Regions from separate parts of the Streptomyces sp. NBC_01003 genome, predicted to be linked through region 4. Evidence: riboswitches for the same ligand, from Rfam matches in the RefSeq annotation. Region 4 holds a riboswitch; each other region holds the start of a gene.

Evidence for each region. Region 4 has a riboswitch for thiamine pyrophosphate ahead of thiC (phosphomethylpyrimidine synthase ThiC). Riboswitches for the same ligand answer to the same signal wherever they lie in the genome.
Region 1: another riboswitch for thiamine pyrophosphate. It lies ahead of thiO (glycine oxidase ThiO); the one in region 4 lies ahead of thiC (phosphomethylpyrimidine synthase ThiC).
Region 2: another riboswitch for thiamine pyrophosphate. It lies ahead of OG698_RS04725 (purine-cytosine permease family protein); the one in region 4 lies ahead of thiC (phosphomethylpyrimidine synthase ThiC).
Region 3: another riboswitch for thiamine pyrophosphate. It lies ahead of OG698_RS16180 (thiamine ABC transporter substrate binding subunit); the one in region 4 lies ahead of thiC (phosphomethylpyrimidine synthase ThiC).

Annotation. Positions count from the first base shown of each region.
Region 1 is NZ_CP108707.1:7,190,498-7,196,213, forward strand. Features, by position in the region: gene pknB (Stk1 family PASTA domain-containing Ser/Thr kinase) at 1-58, opposite strand, end outside; gene OG698_RS32735 (thiazole synthase) at 153-947, opposite strand; gene thiS (sulfur carrier protein ThiS) at 952-1,167, opposite strand; gene thiO (glycine oxidase ThiO) at 1,164-2,348, opposite strand; TPP riboswitch at 2,346-2,459, opposite strand; gene OG698_RS32750 (hypothetical protein) at 2,520-2,864, shown strand; gene OG698_RS32755 (NAD(P)/FAD-dependent oxidoreductase) at 2,981-4,216, shown strand; gene OG698_RS32760 (Rv2175c family DNA-binding protein) at 4,292-4,657, shown strand; gene thiE (thiamine phosphate synthase) at 4,735-5,382, shown strand; gene metF (methylenetetrahydrofolate reductase [NAD(P)H]) at 5,469-5,716, shown strand, end outside.
Region 2 is NZ_CP108707.1:986,289-992,004, forward strand. Features, by position in the region: gene OG698_RS04710 (IlvD/Edd family dehydratase) at 1-794, opposite strand, end outside; gene OG698_RS04715 (MFS transporter) at 949-2,271, shown strand; gene OG698_RS04720 (serine hydrolase domain-containing protein) at 2,334-3,479, opposite strand; TPP riboswitch at 3,687-3,781, shown strand; gene OG698_RS04725 (purine-cytosine permease family protein) at 3,774-5,213, shown strand; gene thiD (bifunctional hydroxymethylpyrimidine kinase/phosphomethylpyrimidine kinase) at 5,210-5,716, shown strand, end outside.
Region 3 is NZ_CP108707.1:3,555,588-3,561,303, reverse strand. Features, by position in the region: gene OG698_RS16195 (GntR family transcriptional regulator) at 1-15, opposite strand, end outside; gene OG698_RS16190 (hypothetical protein) at 12-758, opposite strand; gene rlmN (23S rRNA (adenine(2503)-C(2))-methyltransferase RlmN) at 1,467-2,573, shown strand; TPP riboswitch at 2,598-2,703, shown strand; gene OG698_RS16180 (thiamine ABC transporter substrate binding subunit) at 2,783-3,868, shown strand; gene OG698_RS16175 (ABC transporter permease) at 3,970-5,616, shown strand; gene OG698_RS16170 (ABC transporter ATP-binding protein) at 5,616-5,716, shown strand, end outside.
Region 4 is NZ_CP108707.1:5,317,828-5,323,543, reverse strand. Features, by position in the region: gene OG698_RS24405 (metallophosphoesterase family protein) at 1-155, shown strand, start outside; gene OG698_RS24400 (hypothetical protein) at 339-1,211, shown strand; gene thiC (phosphomethylpyrimidine synthase ThiC) at 1,305-3,089, opposite strand; TPP riboswitch at 3,082-3,238, opposite strand; gene OG698_RS24390 (YibE/F family protein) at 3,310-4,662, shown strand; gene OG698_RS24385 (SsgA family sporulation/cell division regulator) at 4,742-5,203, opposite strand; gene OG698_RS24380 (IclR family transcriptional regulator) at 5,304-5,716, opposite strand, start outside.

The DNA.
Region 1 (5,716 bases), 1.9 Mb from region 4:
CGCGGTACCGGCCGTCGAGCACCTGCCCGACGAGAGGGTCCTGAAGGGTCGTGTCCACGCAGGCGAGTGTACGAGCCGCCGCCGACACCCGGCTCCGCAGTCGTCGATGGACGGCCGTACTGCAGCAGAGCTGTAACCGTGCTGTACGGCCCTCAGAACGCGGGCCGCTCAGGGTCGAGCCTGGCCGTCCCGGACACGGGCGAGGAGGCCTCGGCGAAGTGCCTGCGGGGGATCCGGCCCGCCCGGAACGCCAGACGCCCCGCCTCGACCGCGTGCCGCATGCCCTGCGCCATCAGGATCGGCTCCTGCGCGCGGGTCACGGCTGAGGCGAGCATCACACCGGCGCACCCCAGCTCCATCGCGAGCGCCGCGTCGGACGCGGTCCCGGCGCCCGCGTCCAGGATCACCGGCACGCGCGCGTGCTCCGTGATCAGCTGGAAGTTGTGCGGGTTGCGGATGCCGAGCCCGGAGCCGATGGGGGAGCCGAGCGGCATGACAGCGGCGCAGCCCACGTCCTCCAGCTTCCGCGCGAGCACCGGGTCGTCGTTCGTGTACGGCAGCACGGTGAAGCCGTCGTCGACGAGGATCTCGGCCGCGTCCAGGAGCTCGATCGGGTCGGGCAGCAGGGTGCGCTCGTCCGCGATGACCTCCAGCTTGACCAGGTCGGTGCCGAGCGCCTCGCGCGCGAGGCGGGCGGTCAGGACGGCCTCACCGGCGGTGAAACAGCCCGCCGTGTTGGGCAGCACCTGGATCCCCAGCTTCTCCAGGACGGAGAGCACGGAGCCCTGCACGCTCGCGTCCACGCGCCGCATCGCGACGGTCGTCAGCTCCGTGCCGGACGCGACGAGGGAGCGTTCCAGGACGTCGAGGCTGGGCGCCCCGCCCGTGCCCATGATCAGGCGGGACGAGAAGGACGTACCGCCGATGACCAAGGAGTCGTCAGCCATGGGTTCAGCCTCCCTGGACTGCGGTGAGGACCTCGACGCGGTCCCCGTCCGTGAGTGCGGTGACGGCCCACTGTGCGCGCGGGACGACGGTTTCGTTGAGTGCGGCGGCGACCCCGGACGGCGCGGTGGTCAGCGCCGAGACGAGGGCGTCGAGCGTGGTGCCCGGGGCGACCTGGCGGCCCTCGCCGTTCACGGATACGTGGGTGACGGACACGGTCATACGGACTGCTCCACAGAGACGGGTGCGGGGACGGCGCCGAAGCGCCGCGGGGTGAAGGGGCGGGCCACTTCGGGGAGTTCGCCGGTGGCGAGGACGTGGGCCATGGCGTCGCCGGTGACCGGCGTGAGCAGCACGCCGTTGCGGTAGTGGCCGGTGGCGAGCAGCAGGCCCGGCAGGGCGGTCGGGCCGAGGATCGGGGCGTTGTCGGGAGAGCCGGGGCGCAGGCCCGCGCGGGTCTCCGTGAGCGGCAGCTCCGTGATGCCGGGCACCAGCTCGTGGGCGTCGCGCAGCAGCTCGTAGACGCCGCCCGCGGTGACCGTCGTGTCCCAGCCGAGCTCCTCGCTGGTGGCCCCGACGACGAGTTCGCCGTTGACCCGGGGCACCAGATAGAGGTTGCCGCCGCGCACGACGGCGCGCACGGTGCGGCTCAGGAACGGCGCGTACACCTTCGGCACGGTCAGGCGCAGGACCTGCCCCTTCACCGGGCGTACCGGCGGCAGCACGTCGTCCGGGACTCCGGCGAGGCGGCCGCTGAGGCTGCCGCCGGCGAGGACGACCTGGTCCGCGTCGAGCCCGGTGCCGTCGGCGAGGACCACGCCGCGCGCGCCCTCGCGGACGACTGTCAGCCGCTCGGCCCACTGACGGTGGAACCGCACCCCGGCCCGCTCGCAGGCCGCGACAAGGGCCTTCGCGAGGCGCCTCGGGTCGATCTGGTGGTCACCGTCGACGCGCAGGCCGCCCCGCACGGACGGGGCCAGCATCGGTTCGAGGCGCCGGCACTCACGGCCCGTCAGCCACTCCGACTCCAGGCCCGACTTGCGCTGGAGGGCGTGCAGTTCCCGAAGGTGCGCGCGGTCGTCCGCGTCGAGCGCGACGGCGAGGGTGCCGCACGCGCGGTAGCCGAGGTCGAGCCCGGTGGCCTCGGAGAGCTCGGCCGCGAACGCCGGATAGCGGCGCGCGGACTCCACGTTGAGCCCGAGGAGGGTCTGTTCGGCCTCTCCGTAGTGCAGTTCGGTGACGGCGGCGAGCATCCCGGCCGCCACCTGCGCGGCCCCGCCGCCCGGTTCGGGGTCCACGACCGCGGTGCGCAGCCCGCGCTGCGCGGCCCGCCACGCGGTGACGAGACCGATGATTCCCCCGCCCACGACCAGGACGTCGGAGCCTTCTGAAGTACGCGACATGGGCGTCCAGCCCCTCCCTTCGCCGGCATGACCCGGATCAGGTTCGTACGGTCGGAGGCCGTCACAGCCTCCCTCTCAGCCCGGTACGTCCGGGCTCCCGCGAGTGCTTTACGGTGGCCACCCTAACCCCCTGAAACTCTGCCCCGCCCCCCAGTAAGGGAGCCCGCCCGCATGGCCCGCTCGCTCGACGGACTCGTCCTCGCCCCGGTCGCCGACCAGGCCCCCGGCCAGGTGGGCACGCGGACGCGGTTCACCTACCACGAGGAGGACGGCCGGATCTGGGCCGAGTACGCGGGCGGGGACGTCGTGCGCGGCCACCTCGTGGGCATCCGTGAGGGTGACCGGATCGACTTCAGGTACGTACAGCTGAAGACGGACGCGACGACCTCCTCCGGACACTGCGTCTCGCTCGTCGTGGACCTTCCCGACGGGCGGGTGCGGCTGGACGAGACGTGGGAGTGGGAGTCGCAGGCGGGCAGCGGGACGAGCGTCGTCGAAGAGGTCCCGGGCGCCTGACGGCGGGAGCGCGGACGGCCGGAGCGGTCAAACCGGCGGCCGGTGTGGAAGACGTCACGGGACCGGAGTGACGCGGCCCGCTGACTGAGTGAACGTCAGGTGCATATGGTGATCCGGTGAGCGAGCAGACCCAGAACCAGGCCCCGGTGCCCCAGACAGGGCGGCACGTCGTCATCGTCGGCGCCGGGATGGCGGGGGTCCAGACCGCCGTGGCCCTGCGCGAACAGGGCTTCACCGGCGCCGTCACGCTGATCGGCGCGGAACCCCACCAGCCGTACGACCGGCCTCCGCTGTCCAAGGCCGTCCTGCTCGGCAAGGCCGAGGGGTCCGCCTTCGACGTGGACTTCGAAGCCCTCGACATCACGCTCGAACTGGGCCGCGAGGTCACCGGTGTACGCCCCGCCGAGCACACCCTCGACACCGCCACCGGACCCGCCCCCTACGACGTCCTCGTCCTCGCGACCGGCGCCGAGCCCATCCGGCTGCCCGGCACGGAGGACATCCCCGGGGTCCATCTGCTGCGCACGCTCGACGACGCCGAACGCCTGCGCCCCGTCCTCGCCGCGCAGCGCGACATCGTCGTCGTCGGCGCGGGCTGGATCGGCGCCGAGTTCGCCACCGCGGCCCGTGAGGCCGGATGCGCGGTCACCGTCGTCGAGGCGGCCGAGCGGCCGCTCGCCGGAGCGCTGCCCGAGGAGGTCGCCGCCCCCATGGCCGCCTGGTACGCGGACGCCGGGGCGGAACTGCGCACCCACGCGCGCGTGGAGCACGTCGAGCCGGGATCCGTGGTCCTCGACGACGGCACCCGGGTGCCCGCAGGTGCCGTGGTCGTCGGCATCGGGGCCCGCCCCGCCACCGGCTGGCTCACCGGCTCCGGCATCACGCTCGGCGCCCACCGCGAGGTCGTGGCGGACAACCGCCTGCGCACCTCCGAGCCCGATGTGTACGCCGTCGGCGACTGCTCGTCCTTCCCTTCGGGCAGGTACGGCGAGCGCCTGATGGTCCACCACTGGGACAACGCGCTCCAGGGCCCCCGCACGGTCGCCGCCAACATCATCGGCGAGAACCCGGCGACGTACGACCCCGTGCCGTACTTCTGGTCGGAGCAGTTCGGCCGCTTCGTGCAGTACGCCGGACATCACGCGGCCGCCGACACCACCGTGTGGCGCGGCGACCCGCAGGGCGCGTCCTGGAGCGTGTGCTGGCTGCGCGAGAGCCGGCTCGTCGGCGTCCTCGCCGTGGGCCGCCCGCGCGACCTGGCCCAGGGGCGCAAGCTCATCGAGTCGGGCGCCCCCCTGGACCCGCAGGTCATCAGCGACCCGGCCCGCCCGCTGAAGGCCGCTGTCGTCTGACCGCCCCGCCGGGGCGACCGGGCCTTTTGCGCGGCCGCGTTTCCCAGTGTCAGTCCGGGATGGCACGCTTGTCCTGTGACCGAGATTGACGCAAAGATCGATGCTCTCGTCCCCGAGTGGCTCACCCTCCCCGACATCGCCGAGCAGTTCGGCGTGGAGGTGACGCGCGTGCGACAGCTGGTGAAGGAAGGCCAGGTGATCGCCGTACGCCGTGGGGAGAACAGGGCGCTGCACGTGCCCGCCGCCTTCATCGACGGCGACAAGGTCGTCAAGGGCCTCACCGGGACTCTGACCCTGCTCAGGGACGACGGCTACAACGACGAAGAGATGCTCGAGTGGCTCTTCACCCCCGACCCGACCCTGCCGGGCACCCCCGCGCAGGCGCTGAGCGAGAATCGCGGCACGGAGGTGAAGCGCCGCGCCCAGGCGCTCGCCGTCTGACCCGACAACCGTCCGGCGTGCGGGCCGCGCTCACCGCGGCCCGCACGCCACCGACCAGGGGGGACTCACCCATGGCCATGGCCGCAACGCAGCGCGCCCAGCTCGCCGACGCCCGGCTGTACCTGTGCACGGACGCCCGCAAGCGCCAGGGCGACCTCCCCGAGTTCCTCGACGCCGTCCTGGCGAACGGCGTGGACATCGTGCAGCTGCGCGACAAGGGCATGGAGGCGGGCGAGGAGATGGAGCACCTGGCCGTCTTCGCCGACGCCGCCGCCCGCCACGGCAAGCTGTTCGCGGTCAACGACCGGGCGGACGTCGCCCACGCCGCCGGCGCCGACGTCCTGCACCTGGGCCAGGGCGACCTGCCGGTCGCGGCCGCCCGCGCCATCCTCGGCGAGGACGTCCTGATCGGCCGCTCCACGCACGCCGACACGGAGGCCGCCGCGGCCGCCGTCCAGGACGGCGTGGACTACTTCTGCACCGGCCCCTGCTGGCCGACCCCCACCAAGCCCGGCCGGTACGCGCCCGGCCTCGACCTGGTGCGCTACACGGCCTCGCTCGGCACGGACCGCCCCTGGTTCGCGATCGGCGGCATCGACGCGGGCAATCTGGACGAGGTACTCGAAGCGGGCGCAAGCCGCGTCGTCGTGGTCCGCGCCATCACCGAGGCGGACGACCCTGGCGCAGCGGCGGCCGACTTCGCGAAGCGGCTGCGTACCGCCTGATCCGTTCGGTCGGGCCCCGCCAAGACGCGTGTCCGCAGGGTGGACGGGGATTAGGGACAGAGCCCTCCCGTGGCTAACCTGCCCGTATGGCCCTTGGCACCGCTTCCACCAGGACTGATCGCGCACGCACCGTGCGCGACATGCTCGCGACCGGCAAGACGACCTTCTCGTTCGAGTTCTCGGCGCCGAAGACCCCGAAGGGTGAGCGGAACCTCTGGAACGCGCTGCGACGGGTCGAGGCCGTCGCACCCGACTTCGTCTCCGTGACGTACGGCGCCGGTGGCTCCACCCGTGCGGGCACCGTCCGCGAGACCGAGCAGATCGTCGCCGACAC
Region 2 (5,716 bases), 4.3 Mb from region 4:
GCGCGCGTCATGATGCGCCCCGGGGTGAGGTCGCTGCCGGCGAGTGCGACGGCGCGGGCGCCGGTCTCCTCGGCGAGGGTGCCGCGGCGTGCGTCGACCGCGGGCAGGCCCGAGCCGCCGGGGAGCATCATGCCGAGGGCCTCGGTCAGGCACGCCATGGTGGAGGCCGTGCCCATCGTCATGCAGTGACCGGCACTGCGGTTGAGGGAGCTCTCGAACTCGGTGAACTCCTCCTGGGTGATGGTCCCGGCCCGCAGTTCCTCGGTCATGCGCCAGATGTCCGTGCCGGAGCCGACGTTGCGCCCCTGAAATCGCCCGTTGAGCATCGGGCCGCCGGTGAAGACGATCGCGGGGACGCCCGCGCTCGCGGCGCCCATGAGGGCGGCGGGGGTGGTCTTGTCACAGCCGGTGAGCAGGACGACGGCGTCCAGGGGGTTGGCGCGTATCTGTTCCTCGATCTCCATCGCGGCGAGGTTGCGGTAGAGCATCGAGGTGGGGCGCAGGAACGGCTCGCCCAGGGACATGGCGGGGAATTCGAGGGGGAAGCCGCCGGCCTGGAGGACGCCGCGCTTCACCGCGTCGGCGATGAGCTGGAGGTGGCCGTTGCAGGGCGTCAGTTCGGAGAAGGTGTTGCAGATGCCGATGACCGGGCGGCCGTCGAAGTTGTGACCGCCGCGGCCCGTCGCGCGCAGATGGTGGCGGGAGATGAAGCCGTTCTTGCCGCCGTCGCCGAACCAGGCACGGGAGCGCAGCGGCGCCTCGCTGTCGGCGGGCGTGGGTTCGAGCGCGGCCATGAGTGGTCCTTCCGGTGCGGCGGCGGTGGCCGTGACCGCGGCCGTGATCAAGCCGTGTCCGACACACCCCTTCAATGGTGCTATCAAATCACGATACGGTCCCGGCGTGTCCAGAGGATCGACGCGGATCCGGCACGAACGACGTGGGAGAGCCGTGGAATCGACAGTCATGAAGGCGGTGACCTGGCGGCTGATGCCGTTCCTGGTCCTGCTGTATCTGGTGGCGTACATAGACCGGTCCAACGTCGGCTTCGCCAAGCTGACCCTCCAGGATCAACTCGGCCTGTCGAACGCCGCGTTCACCTTCGGCCAGGTCGCGTTCTTCATCGCGTACGCGATCTTCGAAGTGCCCAGCAACGTCTACCTCGACCGCTTCGGCGCGCGCCGCTGGTTCACCCGCATCATGCTCAGCTGGGGCGTGGTGACCGTACTGACGGCGCTGGTCACCGACGACTGGCAGTTCTACGCCGCGCGCTTCCTGCTCGGCGTCGCCGAGGCGGGCTTCTACCCGGGAGTCCTCTACTACCTCACCAAGTGGTACCCGTACCGCTACCGGGCGCGCATGACCGGCTGGTTCATGATGTCCGCGCCGCTCGCCTTCATCATCGGCAACCCCGTGATGGGCGCGCTCGACGACCTCGACGGCACGCTCGGGCTCGAAGGCTGGCAGTGGATCTTCATCGCGACGGGCGTACCGGCGATCGTGCTCGGCTTCGTCACCCTGCGGCTCCTGCCCGACGGTCCCGAAGGCGTGCGCTGGCTGGCCGCCGACGAGCGGGCCTGGATCGCCGGTGAACTCGCCGCCGAGGCCGACGCGTTGGGCGAGCGCGGACACGGCAGTCCGCTGCGTGCGCTGCGCGACCGGCGCGTACTCCTGCTGTCCCTCTTCTACCTGTGCTTCCCCCTGGGCGCCTACGGGCTGAGCTTCTGGCTGCCGACGATCGTCGACGGCTTCGGCGGCCTCACCACGACGGCCACCGGCTTCATCACCGCCATCCCGTACGTCTTCGTGGCCGTCGGCCTGTACGTCGTGCCGAAGCTCGCCGACCGCAGCGGCACCCGCTATCCGTGGATCGCGGGCACCGCCGCCCTCGGCGCCCTCGGTCTCGCGGCCAGCGCCCTGACCGGCAACCATGTACTGCAGATGGCCTTCATCAGCCTTGCGGCGATGTGCATCTTCGCGGGGCAGCCGGTGCTGTGGTCGCTCCCCTCACGCTTCCTGACGGGGATTCAGGCGGCCTCCGGCATCGCAGTGATCAACGCCGTGGGCAATCTGGGCGGCGGCTTCGGGCCGATGGGGATCGGTGTGGTCGTCGACCGAACCGGGTCTGCCATGGGCGGACTGTGGTTCCTGGTCGCCGCCATGGTCATCGCGGCGGTCGCCACGCCCGGGATCCGGCGGCTCGTCGAGGGCGGGCCCGTGGTCACCCACGCGCCCGACACGTCGGCGAAGGCTGAGGGGCGTACGAAGGTCTGAACGCGGTGAGAGCGAGGGGACGCGGTGGGGCGACGGACTGCCCCCACCCCACCGCGACGGCATCACTCGCCGAGGCACTCGCGTACAGCCGCGATCAGGCGGTTGGCGCGGGCGTCGCCGTGGCCGATCATGCGATTGGCCACATAGGCGAAGCCGATCCCGAACTCGTCGTCTCCGAAGGCGAATTGGCCTCCGGCGCCGTCGTTGCCGAAGCTGCGGGCACCGAGCATCGGGCGGAAGGACGGCGAGTCGAGCAGGAAGCCCGATCCCCAGCGCGCGCCCGCGTCGAAGCCGAGCCACCCCTCTCCCGAGGACACCTCACGCACCGCATCGGTCACCGTGTCCGGCGTGAGCAGCCGCTCCCCGCCCTCGACACCGGTCACGGCGGCCGCGTAGAGCCCGGCGAGGCCGCTCGCGGAGGCGACCGCGCCCGCTCCGGGGAGTTCCATGGCGTGCAGCTCCGGGTCGTTCCAGCCGTGCGGCGCGTCGAGGCCGGGAAAGACGAGCGCCCCGTTCATCGTCACGATGCGCGTGAGCAGATGCTCGGGCCCGGGCATCCCGGGGCGTCCCTCGGCCTCGGCGAGCCGGGCCACGCGCTCCGACTCGTCGGCGGGCAGGCCGATCCAGGCCCGCAGCCCGAGCGGGTCACCGACCGCACGGCGGAAGTACGCGCCAGGGGTGAGGCCCGTGATGCGCCGGATCACCTCGCCGACGAGGAAGCCGAGGACATGGCCGTGGTACTCGTACGCGGTGCCGGGTTCCCACAGGGGCTTCTGCTCCTCGATCGCGCGGATCACCGGCGTCCACCCGGCGATCTCCTCGAAGGACAGCACCGCGTCGAGGGCGGGGACTCCCGCCCGGTGCCCGAGCACCATGCGCGTGGTGACGGTCTCCTTGCCGTGCTGTGCGAACTCGGGCCAGTACCGGATGACCGGCGCGTCGAGGTCGAGCCGCCCCTCCTGGGCGAGGAGATGCGCGCTGACGCCCACCAGGCCCTTGGCCACGGAGAAGACGGGGACGGTGGTGTCCTGTTCCCACACACGCCCGGTCCGCTCGTCCGCGACACCGCCCCACAGGTCGACGACCTTGCGTCCGCCGGCGAACACCGTGACGGCGGCGCCGAGTTCGGGGAACTCCGTGAAGTTCCGCGCGAACACATCGGCGACCGCCCCGAAGCGTTCGTCGGCCCAACCGTTGCGCTGCTCCATCGTGTCCCGTCCTCCGCGTGTCCCTGGGTCGCGGAGCCGCCGGTTACGTGAGCCCGTACCGTCCGCGATCTTCGAATCGAACACGGTACGGGGATGCGCCGCACACCTCGAACGAATTACACGCGGCGGGGTGTGCGCCGTCCACGCAGCGGACGCCGCCCCTCCCCCGGGGTTGCCTCCTAGAACAGGGAAGCTACCCTTGCCGACGTACCGGACACGGGGTGCCCCGCACGAGGGCTGAGATCACACCCGTCGAACCTGAACCAGTTAGCACTGGCGGAGGGATGTCAGCCAATGTCGTTGCCCCATGCCCCGAGCAGCACCGGGACCACCGGACCGCGCTCCGTCTTCGACGGGCGGATGCCCGCGGCGCCCGGTGACCTGCGGGTCGAGGCGCGCGGAATCGCGCCGGTCCCCGAGAGCCACCGCTACGGCGGCGCCGGGCGCCTGTTCACCGTGTGGTTCGCCCCGAACCTGACCATGACCGGCGTCTTCACCGGCACCGTCGGCATCGCACTCGGCCTGGACTTCGCCACCGCACTGGCCGCCGTCGTCATCGGCACCCTCGTCGGTGCCGTGCCCACCGCGTACCTCGGTACGTGGGGCAGCGCGACCGGCGCGGGGCAGCTCCCGCTGGCGCGGCTCGCGTTCGGCCGGGCCGTCGCGGTGCCCGGCGTCCTGCAGTGGCTGTCGTCGGTCGCCTGGGACGCCCTGATCGGCCTCTTCGGCGGTGACGCGCTCGCCCGGCTGTGCGGCTGGCCGTTCTGGGTCGGCGTGCTCGTGATGATGCTGGCGCAGGGCGCGCTGGGCGTGCTCGGCTACGAGGCCGTCCACCGGCTCCAGAAGCTGATGACCTTCGTACTGGCCGCCGCCTTCGTGGTCCTCGCCGTCAAGCTTCTCGACGGTGTCCAGCCGGTCACCAACGGGGCCGCGCACGGCGCCGACCAGGCCGGCGCGTTCGTCCTGACCAGCACGATCGCGCTCAGCCTGTCCCTGTCCTGGGCACCCTACGCCAGCGACTTCAGTCGCTACCTTCCGGCGGCCACATCCCGTAAGCGCATGTTCTGGTTCACGCTCCTCGGCGTCACCGTTTCCTTCGTCGCTGTCCAGGCGCTCGGGCTGTGGGGCGCCTCCGTCTTCACCGACCAGACCGCGCGCGGCGTCGACGAGCTGCTCGGCGGCGGCGTTCTCGGCGCCTTCGGGCTGCTCGCCGTGGCGCTGGCGGCCCTGTGCAGCAACGCGATGAACGACTACAGCGGCTCGCTGGCCCTGCAGACCGTCGGCGTCCGGATCCCGAGGCCGCTCGCGGCGGCGTTCGCCGCGGTGCTCGGCTTCCCGCTGGTGCTGTGGATGCACGCCGCCGACACCGCGGCCCGCTTCCAGAACGTGTTGCTGTTCGTCGGCTACTGGATCCCCGGCTTCGTCGCTGTCGTGGCCGTCGACTGGTTCGCGCGCGCCAGGGCCCGGGGCGGCGCGCCGGTCGACCTGGCCGCCGAGTCCGCCCGGCCGCAGCCCTGGTGGCCCGGGCTCCTCGCCTTCGTCGCCGCCTTCGCCGCGGCGGTCCCGTTCATGGACAGCGGCCTGTACGTGGGCCCGGTCGCAAAGGCCCTGCACGGCGCCGACCTCGCGTACTACGTGGCCTTCGTCGCCGCGCTCGTCGTGTACGCGCCCCTGAGGCTGCGCCGCCCGACCGCTGACGCCCGCACCGCACCCCACGAGGAGGCCCGCGCATGACCGTGCCTGCGAGCGGCGGACGCGTCGCGCCGCCCCGCGTCCTGACCGTCGCCGGATCGGATTCGGGCGGTGGCGCCGGGATCCAGGCCGACCTCAAGACGATGCTGGCGCTCGGTGCCCACGGCATGAGCGTCCTGACGGCCGTCACCGCACAGAATTCTCTCGGGGTCCAGGGAGCGTGGGAACTGCCCGTCGACGCGGTGCGCACGCAGTACCGCAGCGTCGTGGACGACATCGGCGTCCAGGCGGTCAAGACCGGGATGCTCTCGTCGCCGGTCCTCGTCGAGACTGTGGCCGAACTGCTCGCCAGCACGGACGCCCCCGTGGTCGTGGACCCGGTGAGCGTGTCCAAGCACGGCGATCCACTGCTCGCTGAGGACGCGCTGGACGCCGTACGCACGAAGCTGCTGCCAGTCGCGACGGTGGCCACGCCGAATCTGGACGAGGTGGCGCAGCTGACCGGCCTCGCCGTCACGGACGACGACGGCATGCGCCGGGCCGCG
Region 3 (5,716 bases), 1.8 Mb from region 4:
GGCCGGGCCGGTCACCGCCGGGCCGCCTTCGGCGCGACGACGGTGATCAGGCACCAGATCGCGGTGCTCAGGGAGACCAGGCAGATGGGAAGGAGGGTCCAGGCGGCCACGCCGCCGAGCACGCCGTCGCAGCTCAGTCCGCGCAGCGACCCGGCGGCACTCCACGCGGTGCCGGCCAGGGGAGCGGCGACCAGCAGGCCCCACGCCGCGGTGATGGCCAACGCCCGATCTCGGCGCTCCTGATCATCGCCGGGGCGGCGGGTGATGTGCCGCAGGGCATGACCGCAGGCGCCGGTGCCGAGGGCCAGGGAGGCGAGGGCCGGACCGGCGTAGAAGGACCCGGGCCAGGGACCGTGGGATTCGGTCACGCCGGAGCAGGCCATCCTGAGCACGCGTCCTGCCCGGCCCACGTCGTCGGGGGAGCCGATCGCGGTCGCGGTGACGAGGAGCGCGATGAGCAGGGCTGCCTCGATGAGCAGCAACACCGTCAGCTGGGGCGGAACGTAGTCGCGGATCCGGCGCGGGGTGAGTCCGGCAGTGCGGACGGCGCCTTGAGGACGGGCAGTGATGTATTCGCCGAGCAGTACACCGGCCGCGGCGCAGAGGCCGAACGCGGGTATGGCGATCAGGGCTCCGGTCCCGAGCCCGCCGGAGTTGTCGATCAGGCAGAGGGAGAGGAGGGCGCCGGCGGTCAGGCCGCCGGAGCGTGCGTAGCGGTCCGCGCGGGCGCGGGATGCAGGCGGAACGGTGTCGAGCATGAGGGGACCCCCGATGTGCGCACTTGTATCAAGTCATAGATACAAACTGTAGGTACAAGGTGGCCCACCCGGGATCTTGTGTCAAATGTTCAGTACAAGAAGGTCGGGCAGTACTGCGATCCGTCCCGGACGCGGAAGACGTCGCCCCCATGAGCGACAGCCCGCCTCAAACGCGTTGGCGAACCAGGAACCAGCGAACCAGATCACCTGAGACCGCAAGCAATGCGGACCAGGTCACACGAGACGGGGCTAGGCCATGGGAGACGGGACGCCCCGCTCCGGGGCACCCCGCTCCGGGATACCCCGCTCCGGGACGTCCGGCCTTGCCGAGTCGCTGACCAGGCGTGATCAGACTTCGATGATGCAAACTCGAGTCCGTCAAAGTTCGATGGCCTGCGCTCAAGATGCGATGCACCGGACATTGGCCGAGCGATGAGCCGGAACGGACTCCCGACGATCACTCGGATCGCCCCGGGCTGCCAGTGGGCTCAAGCGTCGCCCACGACAGACGGGTGACCGTGACATGAGTTGCCGATCAGCGTGCCAACCTGCGTGGATGTTTCCGCAGGAGGGGGCGGGTCGGGCCGTCTGCGGGCCGTCGGAGGAGGGCCCACGACGGCCGATGACGGCCAGTGGCGGCCAGTGACGACTACCGCTCATCTCTGTGCGCCCAGGTCACGCAAATGGATCTGCGACACTGGAAGAGTTATGCCTAAGCCCGGAGAACTCACTTTCGTCGCCCCGCGCGGAGCCAAGAAGCCGCCGCGGCACCTCGCCGACCTCTCGCCCGCCGAGCGGAAGGAGGCCGTTGCCGCGATCGGTGAGAAGCCGTTCCGCGCCAAGCAGCTGTCGCAGCACTACTTCTCGCGGTTCGCGCACGACCCCGCGGAGTGGACCGACATCCCCGCCGGCTCGCGCGGCAAGCTGCAGGAGGCGCTGCTTCCGGAGCTGATGACGGTCGTCCGGCATCTGTCGACGGACCAGGACACCACCCGTAAGACCTTGTGGCGGCTCTTCGACGGCACGCTCGTCGAGTCCGTCCTGATGCGCTACCCGGACCGGGTCACCATGTGCATCAGCTCGCAGGCGGGCTGCGGAATGAACTGCCCGTTCTGCGCCACGGGACAGGCCGGCCTCGACCGGAACCTGTCGACGGGCGAGATCGTGCACCAGATCGTCGACGGCATGCGCGCGCTGCGCGACGGCGAGATCCCGGGTGGCCCGGCCCGCCTGAGCAACATCGTCTTCATGGGCATGGGCGAGCCCCTGGCCAACTACAAGCGGGTCGTCGGCGCCATCCGCGCGCTCACCGACCCCGAGCCCGACGGCGTCGGCCTCTCGCAGCGCGGGATCACCGTCTCGACCGTCGGTCTGGTCCCCGCGATGCACCGGCTCGCCGACGAGGGCCTCAAGTGCCGTCTCGCCGTCTCGCTGCACGCCCCCGACGACGAACTGCGCGACACTCTCGTCCCGGTCAACACGCGCTGGAAGGTCCGCGAGGTCCTCGACGCGGCGTGGGAGTACTCCGAGAAGTCGGGCCGCCGCATCTCCATCGAGTACGCGCTCATCCGCGACATCAACGACCAGGCCTGGCGTGGTGACCGGCTCGGCCGCCTGCTCAAGGGCAAGCGGGTCCACGTCAACCTGATCCCGCTGAACCCGACGCCGGGCTCGAAGTGGACGGCCTCGCGCCCCGAGGACGAGAAGGCCTTCGTCGAGGCCATCGCGGCCCACGGGGTCCCGGTCACCGTCCGCGACACCCGTGGCCAGGAGATCGACGGGGCGTGCGGCCAGCTCGCCGCCACCGAGCGGTAACCTGACTGGCGTACGTACATCTTCATATTCCGACAGGGGAGCGCCACAGCGCTGAGAGTGCGGCATCGGCCGCAGACCCTCTGAACCTTGCCCAGGTCATTCTGGGTAGGAAGTTCGGTCGCCACTCAAGCTGTTGCGCCCTGCCCGGGAATCGTCCGCGATCCCGGGCGGGGCCGCGTCTCTTCCTGGACACCCAGGAGGGAACTTAAGTGAGCACCACCATCAAGGCCACGGCCGTCGCCGTGGCGGCCGGTCTCGGACTCGTCACGCTCTCCGCGTGCGGAGGATCAGGGTCCGGCAAGGACTCTGCGGACTCCAAGACCGTCACCCTGGTCAGCCATGACTCGTGGGCCGTCTCCAAGAACGTGCTCAAGGACTTCGAGAAGAGCTCCGGCTACAAGGTCACGGTCCTGAAGGACGGTGACGCGGGCGAGGCCGTCAACAAGGCCATCCTGTCCAAGGACAATCCGCAGGGCGACGTCCTCTTCGGCGTCGACAACACGCTCCTGTCGCGAGCCCTCGACAACGGTCTCTTCCAGCCGTACGAGGCCGAGGGCCTGGACCAGGTCCGCCCCGAGTACCAGCTCGACGGGGACAAGCACCGCGTCACCCCGATCGACACCGGCGACATCTGCGTCAACTACGACAAGAAGTACTTCGCCGATCACAAGCTGACGCCGCCCGCCTCGTTCGACGACCTCGCCAAGCCCGCGTACAAGAACCTGCTGGTCACGGAGAACGTGTCGACGTCGTCGCCCGGCCTCGGCTTCCTGCTGGGCAGCGCGGCGCAGTACGGCGACAACGGGTGGCAGGGCTACTGGAAAAAGCTCAAGGCCAACGGCGTGAAGGTCGTCGACGGCTGGGAGCAGGCGTACAACGAGGAGTTCTCGGGCTCCGCCGGTGGCAGGAAGGCGGGCGGTGACCGGCCGCTCGTCGTGTCGTACGCGTCGTCGCCGCCGGCCGAGGCGATCTACTCGGACCCGCAGCCGAAGACCGCCCCGACCGGGGTCGCGACCGGCACCTGCTTCCGCCAGACCGAGTTCGCCGGCCTGCTGAGCAACGCGAAGAACGAGAAGGGCGGCAAGGCGCTCCTCGACTTCCTGATAGCGAAGCAGTTCCAGCAGGACATGCCGCTGAACATGTTCGTGGACCCGGTGACGAAGGACGCGGCCCTGCCCGCCGACTACGCGAAGTACGACGTCGAGGTCGACGCCCCGAAGACCATGGCGCCGAAGAAGATCGCCGACAACCGTGACGCCTGGGTCAAGTCGTGGACCTCACTCGTACTGAAGTGACGCCCCCCGCAGGGCCTCCGGTGAAGCAACCGGCAAGGCCCCCGGTGAAGCCCTCGGCAAAGTCCCTCAAGGGGCGCGGGAGCGCGGCGCGGCTCGGCCTGATGGCCGTTCCCGTCGCGTTCTTCGCGATCTTCTTCGCCTATCCGGTCGCGGCGATCGTCTCCCGCGGCCTGAAGGCGGGCGGCCACTGGCAGTTGGGGCGGATCGCCGATGTGCTGGGGCAGCCCGACATCCGGCACGTCCTGTGGTTCACGACCTGGCAGGCGCTCGCGTCGACGGCGCTCACGCTGCTGATCGCGCTCCCCGGCGCGTACGTCTTCGCGCGCTTCGAGTTCAGGGGCAAGCAGGTCCTGAGGGCCGCCGTCACCGTGCCGTTCGTGCTGCCGACCGTTGTCGTCGGCACGGCGTTCCTGGCGCTGGTCGGCCGCGGCGGGCTGCTCGACAGCCTGTGGGGCGTACGCCTCGACACCACCGTGTGGGCGATCCTGCTCGCCCATGTCTTCTTCAACTACGCCGTGGTCGTCCGCACCGTCGGCGGACTGTGGTCGCAGCTCGACCCGCGTCAGGAGGAGGCCGCCCGGATGCTGGGCGCCTCCCGCTGGACGGCCTGGCGGAAGGTGACGCTGCCCGCGCTCGGACCGGCCGTCGCGGCCGCCGCACTGATGGTCTTCCTCTTCACGTTCACGTCGTTCGGCGTGGTCCAGATCCTCGGCGGGCCGACCTTCTCCACCCTCGAAGTGGAGATCTACCGGCAGACCGCGCAGATCTTCGACCTCTCCACGGCGGCCGTCCTCACGATCGTGCAGTTCGCCGCCGTCGGGATCATCCTCGCCGTGCACGCCTGGAGCGTGCGCCGCCGGGAGAGCGCGCTGCGCCTCGTCGACGCGGCGCACACCGCCCGGCGCCCGCGCGGCGCGAGCCAGTGGGCGCTGCTCGCCGGGGTGGTCGCCACGGTGGCGGTGCTGATCCTGCTGCCGCTCGGCGTGCTCATCCAGCGCTCGTTCGACGGTCCCGACGGCTTCGGGTTCGCCTACTACAAGGCGCTGACCTCGTCCGACAGCGGCGTGTTCCTGGTGCCTCCGATCGAGGCGATCGGGAACTCCCTCACGTACGCGCTGGCCGCGACCGCCATCGCCGTCGTGATCGGCGGACTCGCCGCCGCGGCCCTGACCCTCCCCCACTCTCGGCTCCGCTCGAGCGGGGGGACCCCCATGGCCGGCCGTCTCGTACGGGGCTTCGACGCGCTCCTCATGCTGCCGCTCGGCGTCTCCGCCGTCACCGTCGGCTTCGGATTCCTGATCACCCTGGACAAGCCGCCCCTCGACCTGCGCGGCGCGTGGATCCTCGTGCCATTGGCCCAGGCCCTCGTCGGGGTGCCCTTCGTCGTGCGCACGATGCTGCCGGTCCTGCGCGCGGTCGACGGGCGGCTGCGCGAGGCCGCCGCCGTCCTCGGCGCCTCGCCGCTGCGGGCCTGGCGGGAGGTCGATCTGCCGATGGTGCGCAGGGCGCTGCTGATCGCGGCCGGGTTCGCGTTCGCCGTGTCGCTCGGCGAGTTCGGGGCGACCGTGTTCATCGCCCGCCCGGACAACCCGACCCTGCCCGTCGCCGTGGCGCGGCTCCTCGGGCGCGCCGGTGACCTCAACTACGGCCAGGCGATGGCCCTTTCGACGATTCTCATGGTGGTGTGCGCGGTGTCGCTGCTGCTGCTCGAACGCATCCGCACGGACCGTACGACGGGGGAGTTCTGATGGCCCTGCTGACTCTGGACGACGCGACCGTGCGGTTCGGTGGCCCGTCCAAAACGGCGCATGCGGCGCTCGACCGGGTCGGTCTGGAGGTCGCCGAGCA
Region 4 (5,716 bases):
AGGTAGGCACCGAGGACGCGGCGGACGGATCCGAGGACAGCCGCCCGCAGATCGAGGGCCCGCATGTGTACGCGGGCGGGCGCGCGATCGCGATGGACGGCGGAGTGACCATGGCCGGAAAGCTGCTGGTCCAGCAACTCCCCATGGATAGCTAGGCGTTCCCCGGGCAGGCGCACCGAACGGGGGCTCAGTCCGGCCACCGGGCCGAATTCGGAAAACCCCCTGTCACCGCGTGCCGTCGCCGCTCTACCATCGGCTTATCCGTAGCAGGCTCCCCTCCGTTTCTGCCCGACGGCTCGCACCCATGCGAGCCCCCAAGCCCTACGGAGCATCGGGGGATGCACATGAACAGCGCTCCGCACCTGCTGAACGAGGACCGCCCCGAGTTCGAGCGGATCCTCGATGATGCGCTGCGTACCGCACCGGACCGCCCTGATCTCGCCGCAGTGGGTAAGCGGCTCAACCCCGAACAACTGCGCACCATGGCGCTCAACGCCACCGCACTGATCACGGCCGCCGCCGCGACCGAGTACCAGAACTACGTGAAGGTCCGCGCCGATCTGCGCGCCTCGCCCCGGCCCGTGCGTCAGCTGCGCGAAGGAGAGAGCGCGGCGGAATCCGGCAACGGAGCGATCGGCCTGGCCGCCACCGTGGGCGAGGTGGCGGAGACCACCGGCGCCGGCGTCATAGCCGTCGTCGCGGTGCTCGCCCCCGTGCTCGCCGGGACGGCCGCCGCGATCTTCCTGCTCGTCGGCTACATCCTGAAGATGCTCGATCCTGAACCGGCGTTCGCCCAGACCCTGTTGACGGCCGGCTGGGTGTTCGGCGCGCTCACGGTGGCGGGCATCCTCGTCGCCGGAGTGGGCCTGCTGCTCACCGCTCTCCGCAACGGCTCGACGTCCTTGCAGGCCGGCGCGCACACCGAGTCGAACGAGGAGGTGGACCGGGCCAGGGAAGCCTGGTGCCTTGTGCTCCTGGAGCGCGGCATCCTGCCGTTCCTCCGGGAGGCGCTCGCGGAACCGCCGCCGGCCCCCGCCAGTCGCGGGGGCGGCCCCGGAGCAGCGGGCCGCATGCCGCACCTCGGGTACAACAGGCCCGGGTTCAGCAGCCCGGGCACCGACGGCGGCTCCCCTGCGGGCCCGCGCCCGACGTACTCGAGCCCGGACTTCACAAGCCCCGACTTCGGAGGCCCGGACCACAAGCCGGACTAGGGCCGACGGGCGTTGGTCCCGGAACACCCTGTCCACCGGCCGCGAAAGGCGACCGGTGGACAGCGCGCGGCGCCCGCGTGGGCGTGGACGAGGTCAGTCCGCGATCGGCAGATAGACCCGGTTGCCCGCGGCGGCGAACTCCTTGGACTTCTCCGCCATGCCCTCCTCGATCTCACTCTTCGTCCCGCCGTGCTGCCGGCGGATGTCCTGGGAGATCTTCATCGAGCAGAACTTCGGCCCGCACATCGAGCAGAAGTGGGCCGTCTTAGCCGGTTCGGCCGGGAGCGTCTCGTCGTGGAACTCCCGTGCCGTGTCCGGGTCGAGGGCCAGATTGAACTGGTCCTCCCAGCGGAACTCGAACCGCGCGTCGGAGAGCGCGTCGTCCCAGTCCTGGGCGCCCGGGTGCCCCTTGGCGAGGTCCGCCGCGTGGGCCGCGATCTTGTAGGTGATGACGCCGGTCTTGACGTCGTCCCTGTTCGGCAGGCCCAGGTGCTCCTTGGGCGTGACGTAACAGAGCATGGCCGTCCCCCACCACGCGATCATCGCGGCTCCGATGCCGGAGGTGATGTGGTCGTACGCGGGGGCGATGTCGGTCGTCAGCGGGCCGAGTGTGTAGAAGGGCGCCTCCTCGCACACCTCCTGCTGAAGGTCGATGTTCTCCTTGATCTTGTGCATCGGGACGTGCCCGGGGCCCTCGATCATCGTCTGGACGTTGAAGCTCTTCGCGATCGTGTTGAGCTCCCCGAGCGTCTTCAGCTCGGCGAACTGCGCCTCGTCGTTGGCGTCCGCGATCGAGCCCGGCCGCAGGCCGTCACCCAGCGAGTACGTGACGTCGTACGCCGCGAGGATCTCGCAGAGCTCCGCGAAGTTCTCGTAGAGGAAGCTCTCCTTGTGGTGCGCCAGGCACCAGGCGGCCATGATCGAACCGCCGCGCGAGACGATGCCCGTCTTGCGGTTCGCGGTGAGCGGGACGTACGGCAGCCGCACACCGGCGTGGACCGTCATGTAGTCCACGCCCTGCTCGGCCTGCTCGATGACCGTGTCCTTGTAGATCTCCCAGGTCAGCTCCTCGGCGCGGCCGTCGACCTTCTCCAGCGCCTGGTAGAGCGGCACCGTACCGATCGGGACGGGGGAGTTGCGCAGGACCCATTCGCGCGTTGTGTGGATGTTGCGGCCGGTGGAGAGGTCCATGACGGTGTCGGCGCCCCAGCGGGTCGCCCATGTCATCTTCTCCACCTCCTCCTCGATCGACGAAGTGACCGCGGAATTGCCGATGTTGGCGTTGACCTTCACCAGGAACCGCTTGCCGATGATCATCGGCTCGATCTCCGGGTGGTTGACGTTGGCCGGCAGGACCGCGCGGCCCGCGGCGATCTCCTCACGGACGACCTCGGGGTCCACGTTCTCCCGGATGGCCACGTACTCCATCTCGGGCGTGACCTCCCCGCGCCTGGCGTACGCGAGTTGAGTCACCGCCCGGCCGTCCCGCCCGCGACGAGGCTGGCGGGGGCGGCCGGGGAAGACCGCGTCGAGGTTGCGCAGGCCGCCGCGCGGAGAGGTGTGCTTGATCCCGTCGTCCTCGGGGCGGACCGGGCGGCCCGAGTACTCCTCGGTGTCGCCGCGGCCGATGATCCAGTTCTCCCGCAGCGGGGCAAGGCCCCTGCGGACGTCGGTGTCGACACTCGGATCGGTGTACGGCCCGGACGTGTCGTAGAGCGTGACCGCCGTGCCGTTGGTGAGGTGCACCTGGCGGACCGGCACCTGGAGGTCGGGGCGTGAGCCCGTGACGTACCCCTTGTGCCAGCCAATGGACTTCCCGGCCTCGCCCGTCTCTGTGGACAGGTTGGAGGCAGGCGTGCGCGCGTCCGATGTGGTCATGAGACCTACTCCCTACGCCGGCATTACCCGGTAACAGGTTCGGCGGTCGACGCAGCGGCTTCCGTCGGGCGATGTTTCATGTGAAACATCGCCGAAGCGGAGGTCAGCGCCCTCTCAGCCCGGTGCTCCGAGCTCCCGCGTGTGCAAAGGTGCCCCCACGCTAGCGTCATTTCTGGCGTGCTGAACAGAGGGCCCCTGCCGTTCTTGCGATGATCGGGCGGTGACCAGCACGCCGCAGCCTCCGTCCGCGCCGCCGAATCCGCCCCATGGCCAGGGGAGCGCCGAACACGGGCACTCCCACAGCCACGGCCCCGCCGCGCCCGTCTCCAAGCACTTGCGCAAGGTCATCGCCGCGGTACTGATCCCGTTCTCCGTGGCGGTCGTGGTCGGCCTCGTGGTGCTCTGGCCCGGCGGCGCCCCGTCCCACGCCCGTACCGGCGTCGGTTTCGACCGGCAGACCCAACAGGCCACCGTCACAAAGGTCGACAAGGTCGACTGCAAGTCCGTCAACGCCTCCGGCGACACCCCCACCGGCGATACGTCGACCGCCGAGGGCCAGACCGCCGAGCAGCAGGCGAAGGGCACGTGCGAGAAGGCCACGGTCCGCGTCGACAGCGGCAAGGACACCGGCCGTACGTTCACGGAGATCGTGCAGCCGGACTCACCAAGGCAGTTGCACGAGGGCCAGAAGGTGATCGTGGCCTACGCGCCCGACGCGCCCAAGGAACTTCAGTACTCCGTCACCGATGTGGACCGCAGGCTCCCGATGGCGCTGCTCGCCGGGATCTTCGCGCTGGCGGTGGTCGTCGTGGGCCGGCTGCGGGGTGTCATGGCGCTCGTCGCGCTGGCGATCAGCTTCATGGTGCTGACCTTCTTCATCCTGCCCGCGATCCTGCAGGGCTCGAATCCGCTGGTGGTGGCGGTGATCGGGGCGAGCGCCATCATGCTGATCGCGCTCTACCTGTGTCACGGTCTGACGGCCCGGACGTCGGTCGCGGTGCTCGGCACGCTCGTGTCTCTGGTCCTGATCGGGCTGCTCGGCTCGCTGTTCATCGGCTGGGCGGCGCTGACCGGCAACACGGACGACAACACGGGCCTGATCCACGGTCTTTACCCGTCCATCGACATGAGTGGTCTGCTGCTCGCCAGCGTCATCATCGGTTCGCTCGGTGTGCTCGACGATGTGACGGTCACGCAGACGTCGGCGGTGTGGGAGCTGCATCAGGCGGACCCGACGATGGGCTGGCGCGGTCTGTACCGCGCGGGCATCCGGATCGGCCGCGACCACATCGCGTCCGTGGTCAACACGCTCGTCCTGGCGTACGCGGGCGCGGCGCTGCCGCTGTTGCTGCTCTTCTCGATCGCGCAGAGCAGTGTGGGCACCGTGGCCAACAGTGAGCTGGTGGCTGTGGAGATCGTGCGGACTCTGGTGGGCTCTATCGGGCTGGTCGCCTCGGTACCGGTGACGACCGCGCTCGCGGCCCTGGTGGTCTCGGCCGACCGGCCCGGATCCCCGTCCGCCGCCGCGGCCGGTCCGGCACGCGGAGGAAGGGGCCGGCGACGGAAACGCTGAACCCCTGCGAGGGCGCCCCGAGGGCACCGGTCTGCTGAAGCGTTACGTCAGTTGATGGTCCGCGGACTCCTGGAGCCCGTCAGCCGGCGCTCTGCTCCTCTGCGAGGATCCGGTCGAGTGCCTCGTCAAGATGCGCCTCGAAGTCGGCGAGCGCCCGCTCCTGGCCGAGCGGCACGAGCTTGTCGGTGCGGTCGAGGAAGGCGACGAGTGGAGCGACGCCCGCCCGGAACAGCGCCTGGTCACCGCCCACTTGGAGCCTGATGTGCACCTCGCCCGGCATCTCGCCCGGTCTGCCGGCCAGTTCCACCGGCTCGATGCGCACATCGCCGTCGCCGCAGGGACCGGCCACCCCGTCCACCAGGAGCTCTCGGCCGAAGGCCCAGGTCACCGGGGCGTCCCCAGGGAGGTGGAAGGTCAGCCGCACGGCGTAGGGATCAGCGGCGGCGTACCGCAGCTCCACCGGGATGCGGAACGAGAGTTCCTCGGAGACGAGGAAGCTCATCATGACCTCTGCTTGTACTGCCTGTACCGACTCGCGCATCGCCTACCCCGTCAATTTGCCGTCGATTGGCCGGGAGTAACCATCCCGGCACCCTTCGCATCTTGCTTAACGTACATGCGGGATCACAAGGAGTGAGTTTTCAGATGCTGATAGAGAAGGCGAGTGTCCTGACGAGTTTGCCGACTTCGTTCTGCAGCTGTCGTGCCGCGGGCAGCAGGCGACCGGCCTGATGGGACGGGAGAGAAACCGCCATCGTGGCCGCGGTGGACCCGACGGTGATGGGAAACGCCGCGCAGACAGTGCCCAACGCGTACTCCTGGCGCTCCACGACCGGTTGCATGCGCCCCAGCCCGTTGAGCCGTCGTAGCAGCGAGCGGTCGTCGCGCACCGTGTACGGGGTGATCGAATGCGCGGGATAGCGGTCGAGGTGGTCGCGTCGGCTCTCGTCGTCGAGCTGGGCGAGGAGGCACTGGCCGATCGCGTGCGCGTGCCCCGTCTCGCGGAAGTCGGCCCATTCCGCGACCGCCGGATTCCCGGGCGTGTCGGCGACGG